Regions from separate parts of the Bacillus sp. GM2 genome, predicted to be linked through region 3. Evidence: predicted binding sites of a transcription regulator. Region 3 holds the regulator's gene; each other region holds the start of a gene.

Region 1 (10,681 bases), on a different contig from region 3:
CCTGGATCAGTCTGTCTTTAATGCCGAGCGGATTCCGGTTTAAATCTTTCAGGCTGAAATGGATGCTTCCCATCACATTTGAGGCGCGGTTTAATGCGATCTGCCGCGGATATTCTTCAGGGTCTGACCAGGCGGGATCTGAGTTTTGATTGATTTTATAGGCTGCTTGTCCGATGTATAAATGAACGGGGCGATGGCTGACTTCATTTTTCCACCAGTCCACTAAGATGTCGTAGGAAGCTGGGGCAAAGCCGATGCTCCAGTAGATTTGCGGGGCGATGTAATCGATGTATCCCTGTCTGATCCATTCCCTCGTGTCAGCGTAAAGGTCGTCATAGTTTGTCATTCCGGCGGCTGTATTCGATCCCGTCGGATCATCTGCTATATTTCGCCATACACCAAAGGGGCTGATTCCAAATTTGACTGAGGCCCTCTCTTTTTTGACGGCATCATTGATTTGTTTGACAAGCTGGTTGACGTTGTCCCTTCGCCAATCTTCAATATTTGAAAAACGGTCTTTTCCATATTGTTCATATGTGCTCAAGTCGGGAAATTCGACTCCCGCAATTTTATACGGATAAAAATAGTCATCCATATGAACGGCGTCGACCGGGTAATTCTTGACGACTTCCGCTATGCCTTGGACAATGAATTCCTGGGCCTCAGGGATGCCGGGATTGTAATACAGCTGTCTGCCGTAGGCAACGACCCAGTCGGGGTGCGTTCTGGCCGGGTGATCCTGTGACAGCCTGTTCAAATCGGTATGATTCATCGTGATCCGATAAGGGTTGAACCATGCATGAAATTCAAGCTTTCTCCGGTGGGTTTCTTCGAGCAAAAATGCCAGCGGATCGTATCCAGGGTCTTTTCCTTGAATCCCTGTTAAGTATTCCGACCACGGCCCGTATGCGGAAGGATAAAAAGCATCCGCCGCCGGCTTAATTTGAACGACGACCGCGTTCATCCCCATTGCTGTCACATCATCCAAAAGCTTCACATACTCCGTTTTTTGCTCTTCGATTGTCAGTCCTTTTTTTGAAGGCCAGTCAATATTTGTGACGGTGGCGATCCACACTGCCCGGAATTCTTTAGTTTCGCAGCCTGCGCTCTTTTCTTTCATGAACATCTCCCCTTTTGGAAAAATCAGAACTTTCTGTTATTATATGCCGGATGTTCTTTTTTGTATATGAAAAAACAGGCCAAGACATGTCGCTGTCTTTAGCCTGTCGTTTGAAGCGCCAGTTTCACCTGCTGCATCAAATATTGGACAAATGCTTCATCCCTTGCGAGCCATGCAGCGTAATTTCTTTTAATGAACCGCTCTGCCTCTTCGAATGAAGTGAATGTCTCATGCTGAGCCACGCCGTTTAATTGAATGTTCCAGCCATTTGCGCTAGGAAAGAGAAAAAACTGGTCCTCGTCCCTGTTGACATAAAGGCTGCCGTAGTCGGACTTTTTTACATTATAGACGTTTTTAAAGGCATCTGCTCTCAAGGGCTCCAGCGGAAACGGTTCAGTTACATACAGCTTGAACGCTTCATCTGTCAGCGGGCACCCCGCTGCCTTGGCATGGCCGCCTCCGCCGAACGTGCCGGCGATTTCTGATACATCTGTTTCATCATGGATGGTGCGAAGGCTCACTTTTTTGCCGCCCATATTTAAGATGGCGATATAGTCTAGGTGCGGATACGTTTTCCCGAGTTCGTTCCCCACCTCTGAATGATAGGATTCGGCATGCACGATGCCGTCGCAGTGCGCATTAATGAAGGTTTGAACGATTTCCCGCCGTTTCCTGCGGATATACCGTTCAATTTTTTCTTCTTCCATATCCAAGATTTTTTCTTCGAATTCATCAAATGAAAACGCGTCGCTTTCTTTAAGGCGCCGGATCATTTTTTCCTCAAATTCGTCGATGGATACCATAAAAAACAGGTCATTCAGGCATTTCGCTTCGAGCGCGCCCGTCTGTTCCCATTCCCATGTATCATAGAGGCGTACGAGTTCGACGAACTGATCCATCGCTTTTGTCTCTCGAATGTGGCCGTTGTCTATTAAGTATTCATAGAAAAGAGAAGTCGCTGAAGCGAGCCTGCCATCCTCATATTGAACTTTTATCATGCCCCAAGGGCGTTCATTCAAATGAAGCGCAGTTTTATGGTGGTCGATCAGTTTGACCTTTCCCCCCGCTTCCGCATATTGGTCCAGCCTTTCCTCATTTTCTTGATGAACGGACAAGTCCGTGATAAACAGGCCTTCATGCTGTTTTTCTTTGCCTTTTGTCCGCTCCAAAAAACGCCCGACTTGCATGTCGAGTCCGGTGACCGAATTGTAGCGGACCTCGACCCGTTCGCCAAAAGCCACTTTTGCGAGAATTCCGCAGCCGACTCCGTCCAAGTCGTTGTGAGAATACAAATGATACATGCTTCCCGCCCACCTTGCTGTTTTATTGTCGGCCTGCCGCAGCAGGCGCATCTTTCTCATCTTACTATTGTAAAGAAACGGATTTTTTATACAGTTGTGAGGTAAGACAAAAAGGACAGCTTCTTGTTAGAAAAAGTCTGTCCGGCAAAAGCGTTTATGTCTCTTGCAGCAAGGATCCGCCTTGCAAGTGTGCGGTGAGCAGTCTGTACGCATTTTCGGCCCTGTCGGCACTTGGCGGTTCAACCCCTTTTAACGGATAATCCAGGCCAAGCGCTTCCCATTTGTAGACGCCGAGCTTGTGATAAGGAAGAACCTCCACCTTCTGAACGTTCGCAAGCGTGCCGATAAACGTGCCGAGGGCCGTTAAATCGGCATCGATATCGGAGATCCCCGGAACCAGTACGTGGCGGATCCAGACGGGAACTTGATGTTCAGCGAGAAACCGGGCAAATTCTAAAATGTGGTCATTCGGCATTCCTGTCAGGTTGATATGTTTTTTTCTGTTGTGATGCTTGAGGTCAAGCAAAACAAGGTCTGTATACTGGATCAGTTCTTTGATCTGCTCTTGAAATGCCGGCGCAGCCGAATAGCATCCGCCGGACGAATCGAGTGCCGTGTGAATGCCGAGGCTTTTGCATGCTTTGAACAGCTCGATTAAAAACGGCAGTTGTAAAAGCGGCTCGCCTCCGCTCACGGTGATGCCTCCGCCCGATGATTGAATAAACGGGAGATAATGCTGGACATCCTGAACGATTTCGGAAACCGTCATTTGTTTTCCGGTTCCGATTTCCCAAGTATCAGCATTATGGCAAAATTGACAGCGCATCAGGCAGCCTTGTGTGAAGACGACATACCTGATGCCTGGACCGTCAACGGTGCCGAATGTTTCGATCGAATGAATATTTCCATCCATGGAGATCACCTCTTTTTATGAGGCGGAGCGCCTTGGTCGCGCTCCGCTTATTGCTCGCTACATCGATTCATGGAAGGTTCTGCTGATGACGTCTAACTGCTGTTCTTTCGTCAGCTTAATAAAGTTGACCGCATAGCCTGAGACGCGAATCGTTAACTGCGGATATTCCTCTGGATGTTCCATGGCGTCGAGCAGTGTCTCTCTGTTAAATACGTTTACATTTAAGTGATGTCCTGTTTTTGCGGCATATCCGTCAAGGATGCTTGACAAATTGGCGGCGCGGCTCTCTTCGTCTTTGCCAAGCGCTTTCGGGACGATTGAAAAGGTGTTGGAAATGCCGTCGAGCGCATAGCTGTAAGGCAGCTTTGCCACTGAAGACAGCGATGCAAGCGTCCCTTTAGTATCGCGGCCGTGCATCGGATTCGCACCTGGAGCAAACGGTTCTCCCGCGCGGCGTCCATCCGGCGTATTTCCGGTTTTCTTGCCGTAAACGACGTTTGACGTGATCGTTAAAATTGACATGGTCTGAACGGACTGGCGATATGTCTGATGCTTGCGCAGTTTTTTCATAAAGCGCTTGACAATGTCAACGGCGATCGCGTCGACGCGCTCATCGTTATTTCCGTACTTAGGAAAGTCGCCTTCTGTTTCAAAATCGACCGCAATGCCGTTTTCATCGCGGACCACGCTGACTTTGGCATATTTGATAGCGCTTAATGAATCGGCGACAACACTCAAGCCGGCGATCCCAGTGGCCATCGTCCGCAAAATTTCCGTGTCGTGCAGGGCCATTTCAATTCTTTCATAGCAATATTTATCATGCATGTAGTGAATGACATTGAGCGTGTTGATGTACAAGCCTGCAAGCCATTCCATCGTCTGATCGAATTTATGCATCACTTCGTCATAGTCCAGCACGTCGGAAGCAACCGGCGGCATTTCCGGACCGACTTGCATTTTATGCTTTTCGTCTTTTCCGCCGTTAATCGCATATAAAAGAGCTTTCGCCAAGTTGGCGCGTGCTCCGAAGAACTGCATTTGTTTGCCGATTGCCATTGCCGATACACAGCAGGCGATTCCGTAGTCATCACCGTATTCTGGACGCATGATATCGTCATTTTCGTATTGGATCGAGCTTGTTTTAATCGACATTTTGGCACAGTAGTTTTTAAACTTTTGCGGCAGTCTGACAGACCAAAGAACGGTTAAATTCGGTTCAGGCGCCGGGCCTAAATTGTCAAGCGTATGCAGGAAACGGAACGAGTTTTTCGTCACCAGGGCGCGTCCGTCGTGCGCCATTCCGCCGATTGATTCTGTCACCCACGTCGGATCGCCGCTGAACAGTTCATTGTAGTCAGGTGTGCGCGCGAATTTGACCAAACGCAGCTTCATGACGAAATGGTCGACAAGCTCTTGGGCTTCACGCTCTGTTAATACGCCCGTTTTCAAATCTCTTTCGATGTAAATATCAAGGAACGTGGACACGCGGCCAAGGCTCATTGCTGCTCCGTTTTGCTCTTTAATGGCAGCCAAATAGGCAAAATACAGCCATTGAAATGCTTCTCTTGCATTCGCCGCAGGCTTGGAAATGTCAAACCCATAGCTTTTTGCAAGCGCTTTAAGTTCGTTCAATGCTCGGATTTGTTCTGACAGTTCTTCACGAAGGCGGATGTTTTCTTCAGACATCACCCGAGAGGTGCCGGCCGCATCTTTTTTCTTTTCATCGATCAAGAAATCCACGCCGTAAAGCGCCACTCTCCGGTAATCACCGATGATGCGCCCGCGCCCGTAAGCATCAGGCAGTCCGGTAATGATTCCGACTTTTCGGGCGAGCTTCATTTCGTCCGTATATGCGTCAAACACGCCTTGGTTATGAGTTTTGCGGTAATCGGTAAAGATCCTTTCCACTTCTTCATTCAGTTCAAAACCATAGGATTCGCATGCCTGCTTTGCCATTCGGATGCCGCCGAAAGGCTGAAGCGACCGTTTAAACGGCTCATCGGTTTGAACGCCGACGACTTTTTCCAGGTCTTTGTTCAAATATCCGGGACCGTGCGAGGTGATCGTTGAGACGATCTCTGTATCCATATCAAGGACGCCTCCGTTTTCACGCTCTTTTTTTGTCAAATCCATTACATGATCCCATAATGCCGATGTAGCTTCCGTCGGAGGTTCGAGAAACGATTCGTCACCTTGATATGGCTCAAAGTTCGAGAGAATAAAATCGCGGACATTGACTTCTTTTTGCCAAACGTTTGTGGTGAAACCTTTCCATTGTTCCATTTAAATCCCCCTCTTTTTCAAGTTGAAATGATATAACAGTTGTTGCATTTATATCTTATGTTGAATATAACAGGTTTGAATGTGATAAATATCACATATTTTGTGAAATAGTTAACAAATTTGAGAAAGTTCTTTGAACATCGCGTTTTTTCTCATTTCAGCCGTTGTTTGAAGCTATTTTCTTTTGATGATTCTGTATTATAATAAAATCAAAATAGAGGGGATCTGTTATATAAAAAAGAACCGGGTTATAAAATCAAAATCGGCCGGCAGCAAAACATGAAATAAAGAAAACCCCATTGCCTTCAGCAATGGGAGATGTCATGAAGAAGCTAATATTTGAACGATTTTGTCTTCAATATCCTTTCCTTTTTCATCATCCGCGAGCTGATTGAGAAGAATGGAGAAAATCAATGTCTTGCCGCTTGCAGTATCGATATAGCCCGACAATGTACTGACGGTTGAAAGAGAACCTGTTTTCGCTCTGACTTTGCCTTTTAGAGCCGGGTCTTTCAACCGGTTTCTTAATGTGCCGCCGACCATTCTGTCGCTATCCCCCGCAACCGGGAGTGAACGGGCAAACGACGGAAACCACTTCTCCTCTTGAACGGAATACAATAGCTTTGTGATCTGGTCGGCAGAAATCAAATTGATATGCGAGATGCCTGAGCCGTCTCTGAGAACGATCTTTTCTGTGTCCATTCCAAATCCCTGCAGTTCTTTATTCAACACTTCCATACCTTGATCCCAGCTTCCTTCACGGTTCGCGGCTTTTCCCATTTCCTTGATCAGTGTTTCGCCATGGCCGTTGTTGCTGAGCTTCATAAAGGGGATCATCAGCTCTGAAAGCGGCATGGATTGATGTGCGGTGATGCGGCGCGCTTTTTTTGGCGCTTTGCCGGTTTTAGTCTCTCCCAGGATTCGAATGCCTTGTTGCTGTAAAGCCTGTTTAAATAAATCGAGTGCATATTCTGACGGCTCCCAAACCGCAACCCATTGTCTGACCCTTGAAGCGCCTTGTGGAATCGTCCCTTTGATTTGGATGGTATTTCCGCCGTGTTCCCTTTTAATCGTGATATCTTTTTTTCCGTCTGCAGCAACGGTCTTGGCACCGTTTTCGATTTTGACATGGTTCGTTTGCGGGGTAAGCGATACAACGGGTTTTTTTCCGGTTTTGACGTCAGGATTCACGTCGATGATGACCGTTCCGGCATCATAGTCTTCGTTTGGCGAAGCTGTTAAAGCCGAGATCTGCGCTCCGTAGTATGCGTCTTCATCGCTCCAGGAAAGGTCTGGAGAGTAGCGGACATCATCATACCAGGAATCATCGCCGACCAAGTCTCCCCGGATGACTGTGATCCCTTGTTTTCGGAGTGCTTCGGCCATTTGCTGAAAATCCGCTTTCAAAAGCGTCGGATCGCCTTTTCCTTTGATATAAAGGCTGCCTTTGAGTGTGCCCGCGGCTCGCGCGCCGTCTGTCATCACCTCTGTGGGAAAGGTATAGTCCCCGCCCAGGACGGAAAAGGCAGCTGCTGCCGTTAAAAGCTTCAGATTGGACGCCGGCCTCATCCGTGTATCGCTCATATGGCCGTATATCATTTTCCCGCTTTCCGCGGATCTGACGCTGATGCCTGCGAGCGCACCTTTTAAATCAGGTTCGGTCTTTAACAGCTGATCGATTTGCTCTTTGAGGCCGCCGCCTTTTTCCCCGGCGGCCAAGCCGTCTATGCTGCCGGCCAACGTCAATACAAAGATCATGATCATACACAGACAAAGCTTCATATTTTTCTTCATAAAATATCCCGCCTCCCGCTGATGTTTTAATACTTTATTGCAAAACGCGGCGGGATATACTCCTATTGGTCGGTTTTCACCAAAAACCTCCGGTATAAAAGCAGCAGTATCATGACATGCAGCACAACTCCGATGAACCCGAAAACGAAAACAAGCCCTTCCTGAGTAGTTCCCGCCAAGTACGTTTTCGCTGTCCAGTAGGTCGGCGTGAAAACGCCGAAAAGCTGCCACGGAAAAGGAATAAAATAAATCGCGGCCGGCATAAGAGTGAGCAGGCTGAACCCTTTCATTAAAGCAAGCCCTTCCACTTTGTTCGAAGCATAGGCGGCTAAAAGCAGCGTGTAAATCGGGGCTTGAAGCGTCACCATAATCAGGACGAACAAAAGGTACACAGAGCCGGGTGCCATTAAACCGCCGGATGCAAACAGCAAAATGCTGTAGCAAAAAGTGAGCGCCATCGGCAGGATGAGGCGGATCAAGACATATCCGTGCTTCGACAAGGGCGTCACGGCAAAATACTGAATCATATTTTCGTCGCGCTCATCAAGCAGGATAAACCCCGACATGGTACCGAGAATCAGGGGGATGAAAAGCATGGCAAAGCTCATGATCAAATGCCGGTATGGGATGATATTAAATCCCGTCAGTTCCGCTGACAAAGGAATGCCTGCTGCCGTCACGATGATGAGCAGAAAAGGCGCCAGACCGTAAAAAGCGAGCATTGAATCACGCTTGATCTGTTTCATATCTCCGCGTATCAGCTGAATGATTTTCATCATCGTGTATCACCTCCGCCAAGCTTTAATGTGATGAACGTCTGAAGTGAATGCCTCGCCCACAAATACGCGGCTCCGTTCCAGAACAAGAGAGTGGAAATCGCGTAGACGAGCTCCCATTGCTGAAGGCCGGTAAACACGGAACCTAACAGCATTAATGAGGCCTTTGACGGCAGAGCGTAAAACAGCGGGCTGCTCCAAATGCCCGCTGTTTCAAACAAAGGCAGAACGAACACAAAGGTGCTCAACGAAGACAAAAAGAAAAATCCGTTTAAGGTTTCGCACCGCACTGCCAAACCTAAGCCGATCATCGTGAAGAAAAATGAAGTGAAAAGCACGCCGCAAGCGAACAAACCGGAATTTGTTCCATAGCCGAACACGCTGCTGTGGATGAAAATGCTCGATCCGAGAGACAAAACGGACAAGGACGCCGTTTTGGAAAGAATATACTCACTCGCACTTAGCGGTGTGACAAACAGGCTGTCATGGATGTTTTGCCCTTTCTCCAGTAAAACAAGACCCCCGATGAAGAAAAACCCCAGGAAGCTCGGATCTGAAAACGTCAAGGCAATGCTGGCCGCCTCCCTGTAATCAGCCGGAAGAAACAGCAATACGGCGATATACACCGTGCTGATCAGCAAATAGGCATAATAAAAACCGTGCTTGAACTGAAGTTTGATATCATGGGAAATCGCTGACAAGATCCTCAACTTAAACGTCTCCCCGTCACATCGATAAAGATGTCTTCAAGCGACGCTTCTTGGGAATGGATGGTTTCCACAGGGTGCTCCTTGATCAAGTTCAAAAATTCCGGGCTGCTGCCGATCTGATCAAGGTCGAATTGAGCGGTTTCCAGCTGCCTGCGGCTGCGGTATTCCACTTTTACGTGCCTTTTTCCTTTTTGCACTTTCAAGGCGCGCGGAGAATCAATCAAAGCCACCCTGCCGTCAACGATGAAAGCGACGCGGTCGCAGATTTCTTCAGCTGTCTGCATGTGGTGCGTTGTGATCAGAATCGTCTTCCATTCCGCCTTTTTGTTCAGGATAAGCTGTTTTAATGTTTTGGCATGCACGGGATCGAGCCCTGAGGTCGGTTCGTCTAGAAATAAAAGATCAGGCTGATTGATCAGGGCTCTCAAAAAATTCAGCCTCATTTTCATGCCTTTTGAGTAAGCGGATACCTTTGTCCGGCCGTACTCTTCAAGACCCGTTAAAGCGAGCAGCGTTTCCGGCTCCTCAGTTTCAGATGCATACAAGGAACGGAACAAATTTAAGTTTTCCAGCGCAGTTAATCGTTGATAAAAATTCGGAAATTCAAAAGCGACGCCGATTTTCTCATAAAAGGAGCTGTCGGCTTGATTCAATTCTTTTCCCATCACAGAAACCCGGCCTTCATATTGCTTTAAAATACCGATTAAGATTTTTTGAATCGTGCTTTTCCCGGCGCCGGAAGGGCCGAGAAATCCAAAAATTTCACCCTTTTGAATCGAAAAGTCGATTCCTTTCAATACGGGCGTTTTTTGTCCGGGGTATGTGAAGCGAAGCCCGCTGACTTCAATCATGAGCTGCATCCTCCTTGGCCGAAAGTCCCTGTCCGACCAATTCGATAAGCAAATCCATCGTTTCGTCGTAGCGGTCTTCCCCAATGTTTGTTTTTTGAAAGGATAAAAGAACAATGGCGCGAATCACACTGATGATCGTCTCCGGTTTTTTTCTGACAAGCCAGCCTTTTTCCTGGCCCATTTCAATTAAAGGCTTGAAAAAATCTTCATCGCTGGCGAAATGCGCCTGCAGCTTTTCTTCAGGGAGTTTGCGGAAGAGCGTCTCGAGTAAGTTGTCATCGTAAACTTGGCGAATGTACGGGTTATGTTCCATCACCGCCAATGCTTCACGCAAAAACTGTGCAAATGTTTTCCCGCTTTCAGAAAATGATGCCTCAAGCTTGGCGCGAATCTTACTTTCTTCCTGCTGCAAAATCTCAAAATAAAGCTCCTCTTTCGAGTCGAAAAATGTATAAAATGAGCCTTGGGCAATTCCGGCCGAGGCTGTTAGCTCTCCGACACTCGTTTTTTTCAATCCAAGCTGCGCGAAAAGCTCCCTTCCGCTTTGTACTAAAGCTGAACGGATCACTTCCTTTTCTTTTTTGGTAAATTTCGGCATGGCAGTCTCTCCTTGTTTTATAAACATATGAATATTTTGATTTTATATTCATATAATGCGCTGCGTCCCTCTTTTTGTCAATATATTTTGGTTCAAATTTACCACAATATTTTCATTTGCCCGTCAAATTTAAAGCAAAAAAAAGCACCACTTATAGTTTAAACTATAAGTAGCGCTTCATTTCGGATTAATAAGCCAGGCTGAACAGACCTTTAATATGGCTCAGGTAGCGGACGTTGCTCGCTTCTTTCATCAATGAAGCAGGCAGGCCTTTAAGAGATGTGCTGTTCGCGCCGATAACGGCAACTGCGTCTTTGCGGCCAAGGCTTGCAAGC
Region 2 (10,681 bases), on a different contig from region 3:
GACAAATCCGCCTTTTCCGCGCGCCTGTTTATAGGCCTTTGCTTTTTCAGGGTTTTCGATAATTGATTTCCATGCTTCCAGCGGATTTTTGCTGCTGTTTAGCGCCTCGCGCCACATCTGGATCAGCACACCGCGTACATACGGATATTTCACGCGGAGCGGGCTGTATATATACCAGGAAAAGCTCGCTCCCCTCGGACAGCCGCGCGGTTCAAAGTCCGGCATATCAGGGCCAGTCGAAGGGTAATCGAGTCGCTGCCCTTCCCATGTGACGATTCCGTTTTTGACGTAGATATTCCAGCTGCAGGAGCCTGTACAGTTCACCCCGTGGGTAGAGCGAACCACTTTATCATGCTGCCATCTATTTCTGTATACATCTTCCCAATTCCGGTCTTCATAAGTGGTTTGGCTGTGTTGATTGGAATGGCGTTCAATAGGAGAGAAATAATTTAATCTCCTGAAAATGGGACTCTGTTTCTTTTTTTTCATTGCTGGTTCACTCCTTCTGAGTCAGTGATGCTACCCTCACTATATATGGAGGAGGCGCTGGACCTTGTTAAATTTGTCACATGTTTTCGGGTTTTCACAAATTTGTCACATTTTCAGGAGGGGGAGAGGGAGGACAAAAAAACAGCCTGCATGGAAGCGGGCTGTCGAATGGGTCAATCGCTCGTGTTCAAAATTCTCTTTTCCCCGGTAATCTCTTGAATCGGGGCGATGTTCTGGGTGAATTCCAAAGTTCCGATATAGCGGCCGTTTTCATCGCGTACGGCAAAATAGCGGATGAACACGTATTTGTCTTTAAATTTGATCCAAAAGTCTTCAACGTCTTTTTTGCCTGATTTAAAGTCGTCAAGAAGTTTGTTGACGATATGGACGCTTGCCGGCGGATGGCAGTTTTGGACGGTCCGGCCGATTACGGCTTTTGTCCTTGCGAAAATCCGTTCCTTTCCGTGTGAAAAATAGCGGACCACATCGTTTTCATCGATGAAGGTGATATCGACCGGAAGATGGTTCATCATGTGCTCAAGCTGGGCCACGGACAGAATACCAGTAGGGAGCCTGACATATCCGTCAGCCGCCTCTTCTGTTGTTTTGAGCTGATGGCGTTCAGGCTTCCACACCGTTTCCGGAGCAGTCAGGCAATATCCGATCTCGTCGCTTTCAGCCGCGATTTTCAGCCATTCGTCTTCTGTCAGCGTTCTGAGCGCCATCGGCAAGAGGATATTTTCTTCTTTATAAATCATTTCCGTGCCTTCTTGAATGATAAACGTTAGCTCGCGGATGACTTCATCTTTTTTGTCCGGCGTATACTCTTCCAACAAACGCTTCACTTCTTTGATGCTCTTGCGGATAAAATCATCGACAGCCCACATCACTTGGCTGGGCCCAGTAATTCCATACTTTTCTAAATAGGGGAAGAGAAGATTTTCTTTTCTGCTGTAATGTTTGTCGACGTCAGCTAGCAAATTTAAGTCTGCGAGCAGTTTGAGAATGTTGTCGCGATGATCTTCTTTTTCAAAGCGTTCCAAATGAAGCTGCATTTTAAAGTTCAAAAGGAGGTCGATTTCTTTATTTTCTTTCATAAATGTATGAACGGGATGGCCAGGCTGCTTGTCGGCGTCCGCGCGGTGAATGTCTTCAATCGATCCTTTAAACACAGCGGCGTGAACGGAGCAGAGCTCTTGGATCTCTTCAGGTGTAATGCCTTCTTCCTTCATCAACGCCTGTTCCAGCTGGGCGATTTCTTCGGCATTGACTGAGCCGAATGCCTTTTCGAACCGTTTTTTGACGTCGGCAAGCGGCTTTCCTTTATGAAGGTCGATGATGATCTCCTTCAGAAGCTGCTTTTTTTCCTCAGGCAGACCTTGCTGCGTTTCCCGATTGTTAATGATTTCGCTCATTGTTTTTCTCCTTTCCAAACGGGGTCAAATCCGTGTGCTTTCAATATGTCTAAGACATGGTTCCATTCGATTTGCATCATTCGCGCGCCTTTTGGAATCGTCATGATGCGCCCGGCTGTTTCCAGCATGCCGGGCTTTGTAATATTTTGAAACCCGGCATCCTTCATCACGGCTTTTAGTTCAGGATGCAATGTGCAAAGTTTGTAAACGGAATCGTCCAAATCAATTTTTTTATGCAAGGGATCACATCCTTTGATAGTGATGATCATTCTCATCTATACCGTAATACAAGGAAGCTGAAAAAAATGTGACGTACATCACATTTTTTTAGCGCAAAGCCTTCGGAATATAAATGCAGCTCGGATCGCTTTCTAGGTAATCGCCTGTCAGAGCATAAGCACGCGAGCGCGAACCGCCGCACACATGACGGAATTCACAGACGCCGCATTTCCCTTTAAATCCGTCCGGATTTCGAAGATCCTTAAAGATCGGTGATTCGCGGTAAATCTCAGCCAGCGGCTGTTCGCGGATGTTTCCGGCTTTAACCGGCAGGAGTCCGCTTGGATATACATCACCGATATGGGAGATAAACATGAACCCGTTGCCATCGTTCACACCTTTCGGAGCCCGGCCCAATCCGCCGATGGCATCCATTTTTCCTTTCTGCAATGCGTGTTCATAGCGGATTTTCATGTTGGGGTTTTTCGCTTCCCGCATTTTTTGTTGAATAACGACCCGTCGGTAGTGCTGGGCTGCTGTCGTTTTGATGTCAAAAGGCGCTTCTTTTGCCAAACGGCTGAGCCAAAGAAAGACTTTTTCATGGTCCACCGGCGAAATCATATCTTTCCGCTTCGCGCGGCCTGTCGGGACGAGAAAAAATACACTCCATAATACACAGTTCAATTCTTCGATCAGCTTTGCCATTTCATCCAGGTAATCGATGTTATAAGCGGATATAACGGTATTAATCTGCAGAGGCAGATGGCATTCATGAATGTAGCGTATGGCCTTCATGGTCAGGTCAAAGGAACCGTCCGTTCCTCGAAAATGATCATGAATCTCTCGGGTTGGGCCGTCCAAGCTGAACGCCCATCGGGATAAGCCGATTTCTTTTGCTGATTGAATCGCTTCTCTTGTAACATTCGGCGTGGCACTCGGGGTCATAGAGACGCGAACCCCTTTTTGGACGGCATACTCAATAATGGCGAATACGTCGTCTCTCATTAAAGGGTCACCCCCTGTCAGCACGAGGAGGGGATTGTCCATCGCATGAATTTGATCAATTAAATCTTTTCCCTCTTTCAGGGTGAGCTCCCGCAGATCGCGTTTATTTTGAGCCGATGCCCGGCAATGAAGGCACTTGAGCTCGCACGCTCTTGTCAGCTCCCAAATGACGATAAACGGAGACTTGTCGAAATCGCAATGTATCATCTTTCATCTGTCCTTTCGTTTGCATTCATGTGTATCGTAGCGGAAATGAAAAAGAAAAAAAGTTAAGTAGATCACATTTAGAAAAGGAAGGGAAAGAAGGGGGAGGCCCTTCTCACGCGTCGTCTTCTGCGGAGGAGTTGAGGTAACGCAAAAAAAGCTGGTAGGAAAAATACAAATTCTGCTGAAGCAGCATGAGAAAGTTCGTCTGTAATTGGCGGTTATAAGTCATCATTTTTTTGAAAGTATGAAATGGAATTTCAAGTACGGCGGTTTCTGCGGCAGTGTTGACTGAAATAAACGGAGATACGAAAGGTTCGCCTTTTTGATCAATAGGGAAAACATCGCCTTTTTCCCACTCGGCGATCGTTCGGGATTCTTCTGGAAGTCTTCTGTCAGAAAAATGAACTTCCCCTTTTAAAACAAAATAGACGGATTGCGAATGAAGGAACGATCGCGAATGCTGAGATGGCTGGATATCGATCACCTTCCCGTTTTTCAGCAGCCTTTTGATGATCGGAAGGGGTACCCCGAGAAACATAGGAAGATTTTTCAGAAACAATAAGTAGTCAAACCGGTCCATGGTATATCCTCCTTCTATATATTAGCATTTAGTATAAAGCGCCGGGCTGGAGGGCGCAGTGATTTATTTCACACGCCTGTATGCAAAATGTCACTGTGTAAAAAAGACGAAACTTTTATAATGTAATAGAAAAGAAGGGAGGATGCTTGATGAAAGTGTTCATACCGAAGCAGCACGGCGCCTGGGCGATGCTTGTCATCCCGTTTGTTCTCGGCATGTTCGCCGGGGGCGCGGATGTAAAGCATATTCCGCTGTTCTGCGGATGGCTGTCTCTATATCTAGCGGCATTTCCGGCTACGATGATGGTGAAGAAGAAAAATATCGTTTACTATCAAAAATGGGTTCTCATCTACGGCATTCCGGCCATCGTTTTCCTGCTTATTTCGGTCTGGCTGGAGCCGCGGCTCGTTTTTCTAGGGCTGCCGCTGTTTCCGCTCTTTCTCATCAATCTTTATTATGCGAAAAGAAACAACGACAGGGCGCTTTTAAATGATATTGCTGCAATCCTTGTTTTCAGCGCGGGCGGGCTTGCAAGCTTCTGGATGGGAGCGGGGAAGCTTGATGGTGAAGCATTGTTTGTTTTTATCCAGTCCGCTTTGTTTTTCACAGGGAGCGCCTTTTATGTCAAGTCGATGATCCGCGAAAAGAAAAACAATCGGTTTAAACTTTATTCATGGGGATACCACGTATTCCTGCCGTTCATCTCGCTGGCCGCGGGGGCAGGATGGGCCGTGCTTGGTGTAGTGCCGAGCAGTTTCAGAGCGTGGTTTTTACATGGAAAGAAACTGTCGATTAAGACAATCGGAATCTCAGAGCTGGTGAATGCCTGTTTCTTTATGGCCGTGTTGATCGTTTTTCTGCTGCAAACGTAAAAAACAAGGACACTGTGCTTCATGTCCTTGTTTGTTTTCGTTTTTTCAGTCGATATTGCAGATGTCGAGCGGGCAGTTTTCACAGTCGATTTCGCGTTTTAAATAGTTGAGCTGATGAATGACGATTTTTCCCGAGTCCTCAATTGAAATGACACCGTTCTTCCGGAGGTCGCTCAGCATGCGGTTGATGCTCTCCCTTGCGGCGGCACAGAATTTCGCCAGATCCTGGTTCGTCAGCACAATATTGATGAGAATCCCGTCGCTTCTTGTGATGCCGTAGCTGTTTGCGAGACGGATCAAGGTGGAGTAGAGCGCGCCTTTTTTACCATTCAGCAAAAGGTCGCGGATTTTCGATTGAATCTTTCGCAAATGCGTGCTCATCCATTTCATAAACTCAAACGTCAGTGCACCGTTTTGTATGAGTTCTTTTTCAAGCTTATCTTTATTGATGACCAACACTTCGCCATCAGAGAGGATCTTTGCGCTCAGCATATATTTCGCATCTTCTGTAAAAAGCGTAAGCTCCCCGACAATATCATTTTTTTTGCACATTCTGAGTGTCAGTTCTTTGCCATCGGACGTCAATTTGCCGATTTGGACAAGTCCCGACTGAATAAGATACAGTTCCTCCGCATCCATCCCTTCTTGAAAAAGGAATGTGTCCTGCCTGATTTTTCGTCGTGTACTGATTGATTCCAGCAAGTGATGCAGATCGTCTGAGAGCAAATCTGTGTCTGATTTTCTAACAGAAATATTCATTGAGCGTCACCCCTTTAGCAGTTCTTATTTTAACGTTAAATAAGGCTGAGTGACCTTTTAAATATAAACAATATTGTGAACTTATGAATAAAGTCCCAAAAAAGAGCCTGAGCACATCAGCTCAAGGCTCCTTTTGCAGGAAAGGTTTATAAATGGTTCGTCTTCGTTTTGGTCGATGTTTTGCTCACTTCCTGAAAATACATCCAGACCACGATCACAAAGCTGGCAAGGGCTGCTTCTGACAGCGCCATGAATCCGATCGCATAATGGCCGGTTGCCTGAAAAACGCTTGACAGGATGAGTGGCGGGAAGAATCCTCCCAAGCCGCCCATCGCTGATACAATCCCATTGACGATGCCGGCCTGATTTGAAAAATAAAGCGGCACGAGCTTAAAGATGATCCCGTTTCCAAGACCGGCGCATACGGCAACGGTTAATACCCCAAATCCGTAAAGTCCGAGGCTGGGCGAAAAGGCCAATAAAATCCCTGACAAGGTACAGCCGGCAAATACATACATCAACAGCTTCAGCGGGTTGAATTTGTCCGCGAGCCAGCCGCCAACAGGCCTCAGAAAAGTGGCGACAGCGATAAATCCGGCGGTTCTAAGCCCTGAATCAACGGGATCAAGCCCGAAGTGATTAACAAGAAAGTTCGGAAGATAAATCGTAAACGCGACGAAAGATCCGAATGTAATGAAGTAAAACAAGCTTAAAAACCATAATGTCTGATTTCGGTAGACTGCCTTCATTTGCTCTGTTACAGAAACCGTCACTTTTGTTTCTTTTCGATCTCCAAGGATAAAGTTCAATAAAGCGAATACGGCGACTAACACGATGTACATCCGCACCGTATTTTCCCACCCGGCTGTCTTTGCTACGACAGGAGCGGCAAACGTGGTAATCGCTGTACCGACGTTCCCGGCGCCGTAGATCCCATTGACAAACCCGTGTTTTTCTTTAGGGTAGTATTTCGGCAATGATGTGACCCCGATGGAAAAGACCGCTCCGCCGATGCCGAGGAAGAATCCGCCAAGGATCAAGTCGAACAGCGAATCGGCTGTGCTGATCCAAAAAATCGGGAACAGAAGCAGCACAAAGCTGATCATGAACGTGATTCTCGCACCAAATCTGTTTGTGTAGTATCCCAGCGGAATCCTCAGAAGCGAGCCGAGTATGACCGGAATGGCCGTGACAAGGGATATCTCGCTGTCTGTCAGGGCGATGTCCTGCTTAATGTGGGGCATTAAAGAGGAAATCAACACCCAAACCATAAATCCTGCGACTAAACTAAATGACTGCAGCGGTAATTGTATTTTTTGACGATTTACCATTGCGTTTTTGCTCCTTTCAAAGGGAAAAATGAATAAATCAATCAGCATGTTTATCTTACAAAAAGTCTTTTAAAAACATTGTGAATTACGTCACACGGTCATTCGTTTGATTCGTGTTTAATATCGGTAAGTGAGGGATAGTAAACGGATGTAAAAAATAAATGGTTCATTTGCGGACTTTTTCGTTTATCATGAAAATAAAAAAAGGAGTGCCGCTTTTATGTTTATAAAGCTTACGCAAGAAGAAAAACAAGCGATTATCGAGGAAATCAAACGCTTTTATGTTGAAGAAAGGGGAGAAGAGGTTGGAGACATCGCGGCGATTCAAATGTTTGAATTCGTAAAGGAAAAGCTGGGCCCTTACTTTTATAATCAGGCGCTGAAGGACAGCCGCAGAGTCGTGGAAGAGAAGGCAGCGGCGATTGAAGAAGAGCTCTTTGCGCTGGAGCGCCGCCTGTGACAACGCGCTCTCCTTTAGCAAAACCGAAGGGATTGAAAGACCAATGGAGTTTCTGAAGCAATTTATGATTTTCAGCGGGCTGAATGATGAAGAGTTCAAACAAATCGAGCAAATCGCGGTCAAGCGCACCTATCAGCCGAGAATGTTTGTTTTTATGGAAGGGGAAGAGAGGGAAGCGGTATTCTTCATTAAATCCGGTCTTGTTAAAGCTTTTAAAATCGATGAAGACGGCAATGAGCAAGTGATTTCGATTCTGCAAAGCGGGGATATGTTCCCCCATGTCGGCTTTTTTGACCGCTCCCCATACCCGGCAACAGCCGAAGCCGTTCAGGAAACCGAGTTGATCGTAATCCGCATCGCTGATTTTAATGAACTTTTGATGAAATATCCGGAAATGACAATAAAAGTGATGCAAATCATGGGGAAAAAGATTCTCGATTTGCAAGAGCGGATCCAGGGTTTTATTTCAAAAGATGTCCAGCACCGCTTGACGCATGTATTAATGAAGCTCGCTGCAGAACATGGCATTCCTCAAGAAAAAGGGGTCTACATCAGCCTGCCCATTACCAATCAGGATTTTGCGAACATGGTCGGAACGTCAAGGGAAACGATTAACCGTACATTAAATGAAATGAAAAAGAAAAATCTGCTGACAGCTGACAGGAGCGGAATTTTCATACATGATACAGACTGGCTGAACGGCTGCAATTGAAGGATAAGATGAAGGCTTTCCATTGAACAACAGATGGAAAGCCTGTTTTTATTTTGTTCACAAATCCGCCATTATTTAAGTGATCTGGTTCACAACCGGTGTGCTGCATATCCAGTATCTTAGGACATGCAAAATCAAAAAAGGAGTGAACCGCAATGGAAGTTCAAAGAAAGACGGTGCCCGTTAAAAAAGCATCAAAAAACGGTTTTTTGAAATCTGTTCTCGTCTTTACTTTAATCGTTAGTTTTTCGGTGCTGCTTTTGGGAGGCTATTGGATCTTCAAAGGACTTGCACCAAGACCAGTTGAAGTGTCCGGGCCAAACGGAGAGGTGCTCATGACCAAATCGTCCATTTCAGGCGGTCAGGCCGTATTTCAAAAATACGCGCTGATGGATTATGGCACGATTTTGGGGCACGGATCTTACATGGGGCCTGATTACACGGCCGAAGCCCTGAAAATCTATACGGAAGGGATGCAGGATTTTAAGGCGGAGGCACGATACGGCAAGCGCTTTAAACAACTTTCAGATGAAAAGCAGTCCACCATCCGGAATCAAGTCATCCGCGAAATGAGAAAAAACCGTTATAATCGCGCGTCAGATACATTGAAGCTGACAGATGCGCAGGTTTATGGATTGCAGCAAGTGCGTGATCATTACCGCAATGTCTTTACAAAAGGAGACGGCTGGGGGCTTGAGCCCGGTTTAATTAAAGAAAGCCACATGCCTAAACGCGACAGAGCGTGGGTTGACAGCGAAGACCAAATCACGCAGATCTCCGATTTTATCTTCTGGACGGCATGGCTTTCCAGTACATTAAGGCCTGGCGACGACATTACGTACACGAACAACTGGCCGTATGATGAAGATGCCGGAAACACGATGTCATTTGCCGCCGTTTGGTGGAGCGGCGCAAGCGTCACCATCCTTATTTTATTTGTCGGCATTATTCTATTCGTGTTTTACCGTTACAAGCTTGGAATGAAAGAGGCTTATCAGGAAGGGGCGTTTCCGGTATTTGATCTGGATAAACAGCCGCTTACGGCATCACAGGTTAAAACCGGAAAATATTTCGCCGTTGTGTCGCTGCTGTTTTTTGTTCAGGCTATGTTCGGAGCTTTGCTTGCCCACTATTATATTGAGCCGGACAGCTTTTTTGGGATCGATTGGATCAGGGATATGTTGCCATTCAGCATATCTAAGGGATTTCACCTCCAGCTGGCGATCTTCTGGATTGCGACTTCATGGCTCGGTATGGGCATTTATGCAGCGCCGCTTGTCGGAGGCCGCGAGCCGAAAAGGCAGGGGCTGCTTGTCGATATTCTGTTTTGGGCGCTGATCGTCCTTGTCGGCGGAAGCATGGCCGGCGAATGGCTCGGAGCGAAAGGCCTTTTAGGAAATAACTGGTTCTTATTCGGCCACCAAGGAATGGAATATATTGAACTCGGCCGCTTCTGGCAGGTCATTCTCGCACTCGGCATGCTGATATGGCTGTTTATCGTTTTCAGAGGCATTAAGAGCGGCCTCAAGCGGGAATCTGATAAAGGCGGTTTGATTCATCTGCTGTTTTATTCTTCGATCGCCATTCCGCTGTTTTACGGTGCAGCCTTTTTCTTTAATCCCGGCACAAATATTACAATGTCGGATTTTTGGCGGTGGTGGATTATCCATCTTTGGGTGGAAGGGATTTTTGAAGTCTTTGCCGTCGTGGTCATCGGCTTTTTGCTCGTGCAAATGAACCTGGTTACGAAAAAATCGACCGTCAGAACGCTTTATTTTCAACTGACGATCCTGCTGGGGAGCGGTGTCATCGGGATCGGACATCATTACTATTACAACGGTTCTTCCGAAGTTTGGATCGGCCTTGGTTCCGTCTTCTCATGCCTGGAAGTGATTCCTCTTACCCTGCTTGTATTGGAAGCTTATGAACAATACAAGATGATGAAAGACGGCGGCCATCATTTCCCGTATAAAGCAACGTTCTGGTTCTTGATTTCAACGGCGATCTGGAATCTGGTCGGTGCAGGGGTATTGGGCTTTTTGATCAATCTGCCTGCTGTCAGCTATTTTGAGCACGGCCAGTTCCTGACACCTGCCCACGGGCACGGGGCGATGATGGGCGTGTACGGCATGTTTGCCATTGCTGTCTGGCTGTATACGCTACGCAATATCGCCAAAAAAGAAGCGTGGAATGATAAATGGCTGAAAATAGCCTGCTGGTCGCTGAACATCGGCTTGTTCGGAATGGTGTTTATCAATTTGTTGCCGGTCGGTTTTCTTCAATTGAAAAAAGCGTTTGAAGACGGGTACTGGAGCTCAAGGGCGCCTGAGTTTTTACAGCAGGATACGGTGCAAACGCTGCTGACTTGGAGGGCTGTGCCGGATACGATCTTTTTAGCCGGAATCGTGATTTTGGTCATATTCAGCATCAGAGCATTATTCCATCTCCGCAAACCGACGCATCAGGAAGGAGAAGCGCTTCCAGTTAAAGACATTGCTTCAGATGAATAGATAAACAAAAAGACAGAGGAAGTGAAATCCTCTGTCTTTTTGTTTTATTGATTGGCTTCCGCTTCAAGCCGCGGGAACAAAATATTGTTTTCCAGGTGAATGTGCTGAAAAAGATCTGTTTC
Region 3 (10,681 bases):
GTTTGCCTTGCTGAACAACTTGCTCAAGCACCGGCAGGATTTCTTGAATGTTTGTGATTTTTTTGTCTGTTACTAAGATGTACGGGTTCTCAAGAACCGCTTCCATCTTATCGGAATCTGTCACCATGTAAGGAGACGCATATCCGCGGTCGAACTGCATACCTTCAACCACTTCAAGCTCTGTTGTGAATCCTTTTGATTCTTCGATCGTGATGACACCGTCGTTGCCGACGCGCTCCATCGCTTCAGCGATCAGGCTTCCGACTTCTTCGTCAGCAGCGGAGATTGAAGCAACTTGTGCGATTGATTCTTTGCCTTCGATTGGTTTGGAGATTTCTTTCAGGCTTTCAACCGCTACAGCCACAGCCTGCTCGATACCTTTGCGCACGCCTACAGGGTTAGCGCCGGCAGTTACGTTTTTAAGACCTTCGCGAATCATCGCTTGAGCTAGAACTGTCGCTGTTGTTGTACCGTCACCGGCAACATCGTTTGTTTTGCTCGCAACTTCAGCAACAAGCTTTGCGCCCATGTTTTCGAACGCGTCTTCAAGCTCGATTTCTTTCGCTATGGTAACACCGTCGTTTGTGATTAATGGAGAACCGAATTTTTTCTCAAGAACGACGTTGCGTCCTTTAGGTCCCAAAGTTACCTTTACAGCATCAGCCAATGCATCTACACCGCGCAGCATTGAACGGCGGGCTTCTTCGCTAAACTTAATATCTTTTGCCATGTTATTCGAACCTCCTATATAATTGTCTCGTTTTTATTTATGACTTAGCCGATAACAGCTAAAATGTCGCTTTCACGCAAGATTAAGTAGTCAGTACCTTCATATTTCACTTCGGTACCTGCATATTTTGAGAAGATGATGCGGTCGCCTGTTTTAACTTCTAATGCAACGCGCTCTCCGCTCTCTAACACACGGCCTGAACCGGCTGCAACCACTTTACCCTCTTGTGGTTTTTCTTTTGCGGAGTCAGGAAGTACGATTCCGCTGGCAGTTTTTTCTTCAGACTCAACGAGCTCAATGACAACGCGATCACCTAATGGCTTTAACAATGAAACAACCTCCTCAATATTTTCATATGTAATTTTAGCACTCGCACTCGGTGAGTGCTAACACAATTCTTATAATAAAGAATCTCCCAGGCAATTTCAAGTGATAAGGTCAAATTTTTTTGCGCTTACATTTCTCCGCATGTCCTTATCATCCTATAATTTAAAAAGAGTGTGTTACAATAAACATAGTCTGAATTAGATTTTTAGAAAAGGAGTACATAAAGCTTGAGAAAACAATACTGGTTTATTATATTGGCATACGTTCTCATGCAATTGTCGGCCGCCGTCGGCTTGCCTCTTCTTTACTTTTTGGGAGTGGGCAAAGGACAGCCAAAGGCTGAAGCCCAGCTTACATTGACAGGCGTCTGGTCTGTCATCGCGTTTACCCTCTGTCTCGTTATCGTGCTGCTGATTTTGCGGACGGTGCCGAAGACGACGCTTCGCAACCGGCCGAAAGCATCGGTTGGAGCATCAATCGGATGGGCGGTAGCCGGTGTTTTTCTCGCTTTGTTTTCGCAGTCAATTGCCGCTTCGATCGAAATGTACTTGTTCGGGGTCACCCCGGAATCGGAAAATACGCAGCGGATCATGGAAATCATCACCGCATTGCCGCTGATGGTGTTTGTCTCTTCTGTATTTGGTCCGATTCTTGAAGAAATCATTTTCAGAAAGATCATTTTCGGTGCAATCTATGAGAAAACGAATTTTTTCATTGCCGCTTTGTTCAGTTCGGTGCTCTTCTCGGTCGTCCATTTGGATTTCAGCCATCTGCTCATTTATACAGCAATGGGATTCACATTCGCCTTTTTATATGTCAGAACCAACCGGATTATCGTGCCTATTTTCGCCCATGTCGCCATGAATACGCTCGTCGTCTTACTGCAGACGTTCCGGGAGCCTATTGAAGAATATTTGAAACACGCCGAGAAAATGCAAATGATTATTGGAGGATTTCTATGATGAGAAGCCCTAAATTCTGGGGAGCGATTTATTTATTAACGGGTGTGCTGTTTACATATCTGGCGGCAACCTCGCCCGGAAGCATGTGGTCTTTTTACACGATCCTGCTGATGCTTTTCGCAGCCTATAATATCAGCATTTCCTTTAAAATGTTCGCCCTGGCCGGCAAGATGAAGCGAAAAGATCAATAGCCTTTTTTGTGAAGGAAAAGAGCCATTCTGAAAAAGAATGGCTCTTATTTTGTATGGTCGTTCAAAAACGCTTGATTTTCCTCTTGAATCATTGTTTTTTGCGCCTGCCTGTAGGATATTCTTGAAATCACGATACTGATTTCATAAAGAATGAGCAATGGCACTGAGACCATTAAATGCGACAAAAGCTCAGGCGGTGTAATGAGGGCCGCGATGACGAACAACACAAAATATGCGTATTTTCTGATTTTCGCCAAAAACATCGGCGTCACGAGGCCGAGCCTTGTGATAAACATGATGACCACAGGCATCTGAAACAATAAGCCAAAAGGAAGCGTCAACTGAAGCAGAAACTGAAAATATTCGTGTATTCCGATGACCTGGTTGACATTCAGATCATCTGAGACTCTCGTCATAAAGTCCACGACAAACGGAAATAAAATAAAGTAAGAAAAGGCAATGCCGCCTAAAAAAAGAATAATCGATATCGGAATATAGCTGAGCGTCACTTTTCGTTCCTTTTCATACAGCCCCGGGCTGATGAAAGCCCACAGCTGGTATAAAACAAGCGGCGAAGTCAAGACGGCGCCGATGATGAAAGCGAACTGCACGTACACAAATAAAGGATCGGTCAGCTTGAACGCGTTGAGCGTCAGCAGCTTCGCTTCATCCGTCTGCTGCAGATAGATAATCAGCGGCTTTGCCAATAAAAAGCCTGCCACAACAAATAAAACAAAAAAGAAAAAAGTGATCACAAGCCGTCTGCGTAGTTCTGTGATATGTTCTATCAGCGACATTTCTCTTTCCTTCATAAATATGTCATCCTATCCTACTGATCTTCTTTCTTTTTATCGGAATCGTCGTCAGCCAAACCTTTTGTCGCATTCTTAAACTCCCTCAGCGTGTTTCCCGCTGCTCTTCCCAGCTCGGGAAGTTTTTTCGGGCCGAATATCAGAAGCGCCACCACGACAATTAAAATAAAGCTTCCAGGACCGATTGGCATAAAGCCTGCCCCCTTTCCTTTATTTTTCGTTTTCCGTTTTACTTTTCCTGCATTGAATAATGTTTCATGAAATACACCAGCGACTGAAGTTCAACCGCCAAATCTATATGATGAATGCGAATGTGTTCCGGCACATTCAAGCGGGCCGGCGTGAAATTAAGAATGCCTTTAATGCCAAGCTCCACCAGCCTGTCTGTAATCGACTGTGCGGCTTGAGCCGGTACCGTCAAAATGGCGACGGGGATATCATCCGTCATATGCTCTTCAAGTCTATTCAGATCATAGACGGGAACACCGCCGACCTCGGTTCCGATTTTTTCCTCATTGATGTCAAACGCCATGGCGATTTTTGTATTATTATTTTTGATAAAATTGTAATGGAGAAAGGCTGTCCCCAAATTCCCCACGCCAATGAGCGTTACGTTCGTCATTTCATCCTGATCAAGCGTCTTTCTGAAAAAGGACAGCAAATAATTGACATTGTAGCCGTATCCTTTTTTTCCGAGCGCGCCGAAGTACGAGAAGTCCCTGCGGATGGTCGCAGAATCGACTTTGACGGCATCGCTCAGCTCAGCGGAAGATACACGCTGTTTTCCGGATGCATGAAGGTTTTTTAAAAAACGATAATATAATGGCAACCGTTTCGCTGTCGCTTGCGGAATTTTTGAATGATCCATGTTCATAAACTAATCCTCCATGTCTACATCAGCTTTTTCCCTTTTATAGTCACCGTTTTTCCCGCCTGTCTTTTCGAGAAGAAAGGTCGGTCCTATCACCATTCCCTTATCCGCCGCTTTGCACATGTCATATACGGTCAGCGCACATACGGAGGCCGAAGTTAACGCTTCCATTTCCACACCTGTGCTCCCTTTGGTCTTCACTTTAGATTGAATATGCAGGATGCTCTTCTGTTCTTTCTCCTCCCAGCGAAAGGCGATGTCGACTCCTTTCAGAGCGATCGGATGGCACATCGGGATGATGGCGGATGTCTGTTTTGCGGCCATGATTCCGGCCACTTGCGCCACCGACAATACATCGCCTTTTCCGATTTCCCGGTTTTTGATTTTTTCATGTACTGTTCGATTCATAGACACGCTTGAAACAGCCGCAGCTGTGCGTACTGAAGCTTCCTTTTCGCTTATATCAACCATCTTGGCTCTGCCTTGTTCATTAAAATGTGTAAACTCATTCATGTTCTGAACTCTCCTTATAACGATCATACACTATTTTTTTCATTCTGTCTTTTTCTTTGGCTAAAATCTTCCAGACTTCACTTAATTGTTTGCTGACTGCGCAGTGATAGGCTACACTTAAAATAGCAGACAAGAGGTGAAAGATCATGATGATTTTACAAGTGAACCAACTTTCAAAATCGTTTGGAGCCGATACGATTTTAACGAATATAAAACTCGAAGTCAGATCTCGGGACCGGATTGCGATCGTCGGACGCAACGGCGCCGGAAAATCGACTCTTCTAAAGATTATCGCAGGAAAACTTTCATATGAAAAGGGGGACATCATCAAGCCGAAAGATTTGACGATGGGCTACCTTGACCAGCACTCCGGCCTCGATTCCAAGCTGACGCTCAAAGAGGAATTGCTGTCGGTATTTGATTTTCTGAAAAAAATGGAAAAAGAAATGCGCGCGATCGAGGAAAAGATGGCGCAGGCCGGACCGGACATGCTTGAATCATTGATGAAGACGTATGACAGGCTTCAGCAGGAGTTCAAGGACAAAGGCGGCTACCAATATGAGGCAGAGGTCAGATCCGTCATGCACGGGCTCGGCTTTGCGGGATTTGACGACTCCGTCCGCGTCCAGGACTTAAGCGGAGGTCAAAAAACAAGGCTTGCCCTCGGAAAAATGCTTTTGACAAAACCCGACCTCCTCATTTTGGACGAACCGACAAACCACTTGGATATCGATACCCTGACATGGCTTGAACAATATTTGCAAAATTACAGCGGAGCGATTTTAATCGTTTCCCATGACAGGTACTTTCTTGACAAAGTGGTTACCCAAGTTTACGAGATCAGCCGGTCCCAAAGCAAAAAATATACCGGGAACTACAGCTCTTATCTCCAATTAAAAGCCGAACAGCTGGAAAAGGAAACAAAGCTTTATGAAAAGCAGCAGGACGAAATCGCCAAGCTGCAGGAGTTCGTCGACCGGAATCTGGCTAGAGCTTCGACGACGAAACGGGCGCAGAGCAGACGAAAGCAGCTTGAACGGATGGAGATCATGGACAAACCGCTCGGAGATGAAAAGTCGGCGTCTTTCCGCTTTGAAATTACAAGGCAAAGCGGAAACGATGTACTGCGGGTGGAAGACTTGACAGTAAGCTATCAGGAGCAGCCCCCGCTTCTCCGTTCATTGAACTTTCACATCACCCGCGGGGAAAGCGTTGCACTGGTCGGACCGAACGGAATCGGCAAGTCAACCCTTTTAAAAGCATTGATTCAAAAGCTGCAGCCGGTATCGGGAACAATCGCGACAGGCTCCCATGTCTCAATCGGCTACTATGACCAGGAACAGGCTGAATTGACGTCGTCAAAACGCGTGCTTGACGAGCTTTGGGACGATTATCCGGAAATGAATGAAAAGGATATCCGGACCTGCCTCGGCAACTTCCTGTTTTCGGGAGAAGACGTATTAAAACCTGTACACGCGTTAAGCGGCGGCGAAAAAGCAAGGCTTGCCCTCGCCAAGCTGATGCTCCAAAAAGCGAACTTCCTTATTCTTGATGAGCCGACAAACCATCTCGACCTGGACAGCAAGGAAGTCTTGGAGAACGCTTTGATCGATTACCCGGGAACGATATTATTTGTGTCCCATGACCGCTATTTTATCAACCGGATCGCGACAAAAGTACTGGAGCTTTCCCGCGACAAAGCAGAAGAATATTTAGGCGACTACGATTATTACACAGAAAAAAAAGCGCAGCAGCTTGAACTGAAAGAACTAGAAAAACAGACGGAAGAGCATCAGAAAAACGCTTCCGAAAAACCTGGCGCAAAAAAGAGCTATGAGGAAGAAAAAGAGCTGAAAAGAAAAGAACGCCAGCGGCAGCGAAGGATTGAAGAAATCGAAACAAGAATTACGGACATTGAAGAACAGATCGAAAAAAATGAGGAGCTCCTGTGTGACCCCGTCGTCTTCCAAGACCATGAGAAGGTCCAGGAAATCCACTCTGAAAATGAACGGCTGAATGAGGAGCTTGAACAACTGTTAACAGAATGGGAAACACTCTCTACAAATGAATAAAGGATGAACCGCTCCAAGCCGGAGCGGTTTTTTTGTCCACAATTAAAATCCTTTATTTAAAAGAAAGAAAGCGATTTACCCACAATATCCACAAAAAACATAATATTTATACACATTATTAACAGGTAAAAAAGGTCTGTAAATTAAGGTTTTTAACATTATACACAAGACTGTGGATATATGTTAATAACCTGTTAATAACTATTCCCGGGCAAAAAAACCTCACAGAGCGTGAGGTTTTAATAAGACGTCAGATCTAAGCCAGGCTGACCGTTCATATCATATTTTCCTCTGATTCCTTTTTCAAAAGCAACCGTACCTGCGGCGGCAATCATCGCGGCATTGTCCGTACACAGCGAAAGCGGCGGGATCAAAAGCTCAATCTCCGGATGGCTGCTGAACGTTTTTTCGAGCGCCGCTCTCAGCCCTTTGTTTGCAGCAACTCCTCCGGCAAGCAGCACCTGTTTGACGCCATAAACTTTCGCAGCGCGTTCCGTTTTTGTGACGAGGACATCAATGACGCTTTCCTGAAAGCTGGCTGACAAATCTTCCGGAGCTATCGTTTCACCTTTTTGTGAAGCGTTGTGAAGCGTGTTGATGACTGCAGATTTCAATCCGCTGAAGCTGAAATGATAAGAGCCTTCTTCAAGCCATGCGCGCGGTAGCGGCACATTTGCCTCGCCTTTTTGCGCAAGTTTGTCAATGTGAGGTCCTCCCGGATAAGGAAGCCCCATCGTTCTCGCCACTTTGTCATAGGCTTCGCCTGCCGCATCGTCGAGCGTCTCTCCGATGACTTCAAATGAGCCGTGCTCTTTCATATACACGAGTTCGGTGTGGCCGCCTGAGACGACAAGGGCAATCGCCGGAAATTGAATGTCCTGAACAAGTCTGTTGGCATAGATGTGACCGGCAATGTGATGGACGCCTACGAGCGGTATGCCCCGGGCAAAACTGAGCGCTTTCGCGGCATTCACGCCGATCAATAAAGCGCCGACAAGCCCCGGTCCTTCCGTTACTGCGATGGCATCAATGTCATCAAATGTCATGTCCGCTTGTGCAAAGGCTTCCTCAAGCACGATCGTCATCTGTTCCACGTGATGCCTTGATGCGATCTCGGGAACAACGCCGCCAAACCGTTTATGACTCTCGATTTGCGACGCTACGACATTTGAAATGATATCCGTTCCGTTTTTGACAATCGCGGCGGCCGTCTCATCACAGCTTGTTTCGATTCCTAATACATACAGATCTTTTTTATGATTCATTTAGTCTCACCCACATTAATAATGCATCTTCCCCATTATCGGTATAATAATTTTTACGAATTCCTCCCGGCTCAAAGCCGAGCTTTTTGTATAAGCTTTGTGCAATATGATTCGATACCCTTACCTCTAAAGAAAGCTGAGCCGCCTTTTTCATCCGGCAAAGCTTCATCGCGGCTTTCAAAAGAGCTTCTCCTAAACGGCGGCCCCGATATGCAGGTGAAACGGCAATGTTGGTGATCTGGGCATCATCCATGACGATCCAAATCCCGCAGTAGCCGACAACTTGCTCCTCAACTTCGAGAACGAGGTAATGAGCATACATATTGTGAAAAAGCTCATGATGAAAAGATTCTTTTTTCCACGGAGAAGAAAAAGAGCTTTTTTCAATTTCAAAAACCTGGTCCAAATCTTTTGGATTCATATCGCGTATGACCATTTGCGTGTTCATGGCTTCACCCGTTTACTTTTGTTTTTCAAGCCAGACGGCCTCGGCTTCGGCCAGACGAATATAGTTTGGAACAACGCTGTGCACAGGCTCGGCCTCTTTAAGTTCTCCGATTAAAGCCAATTCTGAAGGTCGTGGAAGCTGCAGGGCAGGGCCAGAAATGACCGCTTGTTCACCGAGAATCTGTTCGATCATCTCCTGATGAATCTCTGTGTCACTTCCTATGAAAAGGACTTGCTGATCCATGGCTTTCAGCTTTTTAAGCCAATCCTCAAGCATAATGTTTTGGTCCTCTTCCAAGCCATGCAGTTTGCCGTCCCTATACTGGTATAGTCCCGTATAAACCTGACCGCGTCTGGCATCAAACAACGGACAAATCAAGCCTTGGAAAAAACGGCCGTTTGCCGCCAGCACTTCAAGGCTTGAAACGGTTTTAATCGGAATATTTAATGACCATGCAAGCGTTTTGGCAATCGTAACACCGATCCGCACGCCTGTATATGAACCCGGACCTTTGGCAACTGCAATTTGGGTCAGGTCATTCGGCTCTAAACCGCACTCTTTAAGGAGTTCGTCGATCGCCGGCATAGCTCTGACTGAATGGTTTTTCTTTAAGTGGGATATATGCTCGGCTATCACTTTTCCGTCTTTAACTAATGCCACGCCGAGCGTTAAATTGGATGTATCAATCGCAAGTATCGTCATGTTTGCTGATCTCCTCGCAAAGATTTTCGTAGCGGCTGCCTTTAGGGGTAAAGGTCAGCTTTCGTTCATCATCGCCAAGCCGCTTAATGACCACCTCTAGGCGCTCTTTCGGAAGCTGCTCCTCAATCAAATGCGCCCATTCCACAAGGCAGACGCCGTCTCCCTCAAAATATTCATCTAATCCGAGATCTTCCGTTTCATCTTCCATTCTGTAAACATCCATATGAAACAGCGGAAGAGAGCCGTCCCGGTATTCTTTGATAATGGTAAAAGTCGGGCTGCTGACAACCCGCTTGATTCCGAGCCCTTCGGCAAATCCTTTTGTAAAAGTCGTTTTGCCTGCTCCAAGGTCGCCCTCCAATGTGATGACATCACCGGGCAGAACATACTTTGCTGCCAGTCTGGCAATGTTTTTTGTCTCTTCAGGCTCTGTCGTTTTCCACTCTAACGTTTTCACTTTACTTGTCACCTGTCTTATTTAAAATGGTTATATCCTTTTTTTTCGAGAAGAACGCGGTCCTGTCCATTATGATAAAACACGTCCGCCTGCCCTTGTTGTGTGACGCGGCCGATTTGATAAACCGGCACATGACGTTCAGAGCATTCCTGACTAAAACGTTCCCATTGATCGTTAGAAATCGTACCGACGAGTTCAAAATCCTCGCCGCCGAAAAGGACCCACTCTTCCCATTTTGTGTTCAGTGTATGTAAATCCGAATGGACCGGAATCATCTCTTTATATATGTCAATGGAAACACGGCTCGCTTCGGCAATTTCATTTAATTCGCTGGCAAGCCCGTCGCTGATATCATTAAGTGCCACATGATGATAGCCTGAACAGAGCAAACCTGCCTCAACCCTCGGCAAAGGCCTCTTGTGCCGCTCTATAAAATATTGAGACTGCTTCTCGTCTTTCATCTCTGCTTGGCCCAATATAAAAGCCAGACCGGCAGCAGATGAGCCAAGTTCTCCCGTCACAAAAACGACATCCCCGGGTTCGGCATGGCTTCTTAAACAAGTTCTGCCCTTTTCAATCTCGCCGATTACTGTTACGGTCAAAACGAGCGGCCCGTTGGCAGATACGGTGTCACCGCCGATTAAGTCCATTTGATATAGTGTCGCCAGTTTATTCATTTCTTCATACATGGCTTCAATATCCACCGCGTGCCAGCCGGAAGGAACAGCAATGGACACAAGATAATACTTGGGGCTGCCTCCCATCGCGGCAATATCACTAATATTCACAGCCAATGCTTTATATCCGATATCGGCAGGCGATGAATGGGATGATAAAAAATGAATACCGTCGACCATCGTATCGACCGCAACAATCTCCTGATAACCGTTCTTTGTATGATAAACAGCGGCATCGTCCCCAATACCGATCTCTATTTCTCGGTGAAAAAGCGAACGGGGCGTAATCCTTTGAATCAATTCAAATTCGTCCATAAGATCATTTGCTCCTTTGCTGTTGCAACCAATCAAAACACTATCATTAGTTTATCGAATTCTCACCAATTATCCAAGAAATAAAGAAACTCGGCAAACATTGTGAAAAACGCCGATGAAGCCAAGTTTTCAGCATAGACCTGAAAGAAGACATAAAAAAAAACGAAAACCTCAAAGATTTCGTTTGTGTACAACATGGCGGTCCGGACGGGACTCGAACCCGCGACCTCCTGCGTGACAGGCAGGCATTCTAACCAACTGAACTACCGGACCACTTTTTATTTATTTTCTTTGTATGGAAATTAGATTTGGTTGCGGGGGCAGGATTTGAACCTGCGA

Evidence for each region. The regulator Rex, encoded in region 3, represses fermentation and respiration genes when NADH is low (regulators of the CRP and FNR family bind a similar motif). The targets are predictions, from matches to a motif close to TTGTGAAATATTTCACAA.
Region 1: the regulator Rex is predicted to act here: its motif matches at 5,718-5,735, upstream of pflB (formate C-acetyltransferase).
Region 2: the regulator Rex is predicted to act here: its motif matches at 8,127-8,144, upstream of ACVC9U_RS09030 (nitric-oxide reductase large subunit).

The regions. Positions count from the first base shown of each region.
Region 1 is NZ_JBRKSZ010000007.1:1,534,380-1,545,060, reverse strand. Features, by position in the region: partial or broken gene ACVC9U_RS08810 (glycoside hydrolase family 10-like protein) at 1-1,090, opposite strand, end outside; gene ACVC9U_RS08805 (DHH family phosphoesterase) at 1,219-2,421, opposite strand; gene pflA (pyruvate formate-lyase-activating protein) at 2,576-3,334, opposite strand; gene pflB (formate C-acetyltransferase) at 3,392-5,617, opposite strand; gene dacB (D-alanyl-D-alanine carboxypeptidase/D-alanyl-D-alanine endopeptidase) at 5,939-7,411, opposite strand; gene ACVC9U_RS08785 (hypothetical protein) at 7,474-8,190, opposite strand; gene ACVC9U_RS08780 (fluoroquinolone export ABC transporter permease subunit) at 8,187-8,897, opposite strand; gene ACVC9U_RS08775 (ABC transporter ATP-binding protein) at 8,894-9,748, opposite strand; gene ACVC9U_RS08770 (TetR/AcrR family transcriptional regulator) at 9,741-10,346, opposite strand; gene ACVC9U_RS08765 (NAD(P)/FAD-dependent oxidoreductase) at 10,534-10,681, opposite strand, start outside.
Region 2 is NZ_JBRKSZ010000007.1:1,591,798-1,602,478, reverse strand. Features, by position in the region: gene ACVC9U_RS09080 (nitrate reductase subunit alpha) at 1-489, opposite strand, end outside; gene ACVC9U_RS09075 (DUF438 domain-containing protein) at 663-1,904, opposite strand; gene ACVC9U_RS09070 (DUF1858 domain-containing protein) at 1,901-2,143, opposite strand; gene ACVC9U_RS09065 (TIGR04053 family radical SAM/SPASM domain-containing protein) at 2,232-3,335, opposite strand; gene ACVC9U_RS09060 (cyclic nucleotide-binding domain-containing protein) at 3,448-3,915, opposite strand; gene ACVC9U_RS09055 (YwiC-like family protein) at 4,065-4,787, shown strand; gene ACVC9U_RS09050 (Crp/Fnr family transcriptional regulator) at 4,833-5,546, opposite strand; gene ACVC9U_RS09045 (nitrate/nitrite transporter) at 5,693-6,877, opposite strand; gene ACVC9U_RS09040 (DUF2164 domain-containing protein) at 7,098-7,337, shown strand; gene ACVC9U_RS09035 (Crp/Fnr family transcriptional regulator) at 7,381-8,049, shown strand; gene ACVC9U_RS09030 (nitric-oxide reductase large subunit) at 8,205-10,559, shown strand; gene ric (iron-sulfur cluster repair di-iron protein) at 10,604-10,681, opposite strand, start outside.
Region 3 is NZ_JBRKSZ010000008.1:305,802-316,482, forward strand. Features, by position in the region: gene groL (chaperonin GroEL) at 1-730, opposite strand, end outside; gene groES (co-chaperone GroES) at 775-1,059, opposite strand; gene ACVC9U_RS16315 (CPBP family intramembrane glutamic endopeptidase) at 1,285-2,019, shown strand; gene ACVC9U_RS16320 (YdiK family protein) at 2,019-2,210, shown strand; gene tatC (twin-arginine translocase subunit TatC) at 2,255-3,022, opposite strand; gene ACVC9U_RS16330 (twin-arginine translocase TatA/TatE family subunit) at 3,040-3,213, opposite strand; gene ACVC9U_RS16335 (redox-sensing transcriptional repressor Rex) at 3,252-3,896, opposite strand; gene moaC (cyclic pyranopterin monophosphate synthase MoaC) at 3,900-4,406, opposite strand; gene ACVC9U_RS16345 (ABC-F family ATP-binding cassette domain-containing protein) at 4,553-6,478, shown strand; gene tsaD (tRNA (adenosine(37)-N6)-threonylcarbamoyltransferase complex transferase subunit TsaD) at 6,718-7,743, opposite strand; gene rimI (ribosomal protein S18-alanine N-acetyltransferase) at 7,733-8,191, opposite strand; gene tsaB (tRNA (adenosine(37)-N6)-threonylcarbamoyltransferase complex dimerization subunit type 1 TsaB) at 8,204-8,893, opposite strand; gene tsaE (tRNA (adenosine(37)-N6)-threonylcarbamoyltransferase complex ATPase subunit type 1 TsaE) at 8,874-9,350, opposite strand; gene thiL (thiamine-phosphate kinase) at 9,368-10,342, opposite strand; tRNA gene ACVC9U_RS16375 (tRNA-Asp) at 10,539-10,615, opposite strand; tRNA gene ACVC9U_RS16380 (tRNA-Met) at 10,652-10,681, opposite strand, start outside.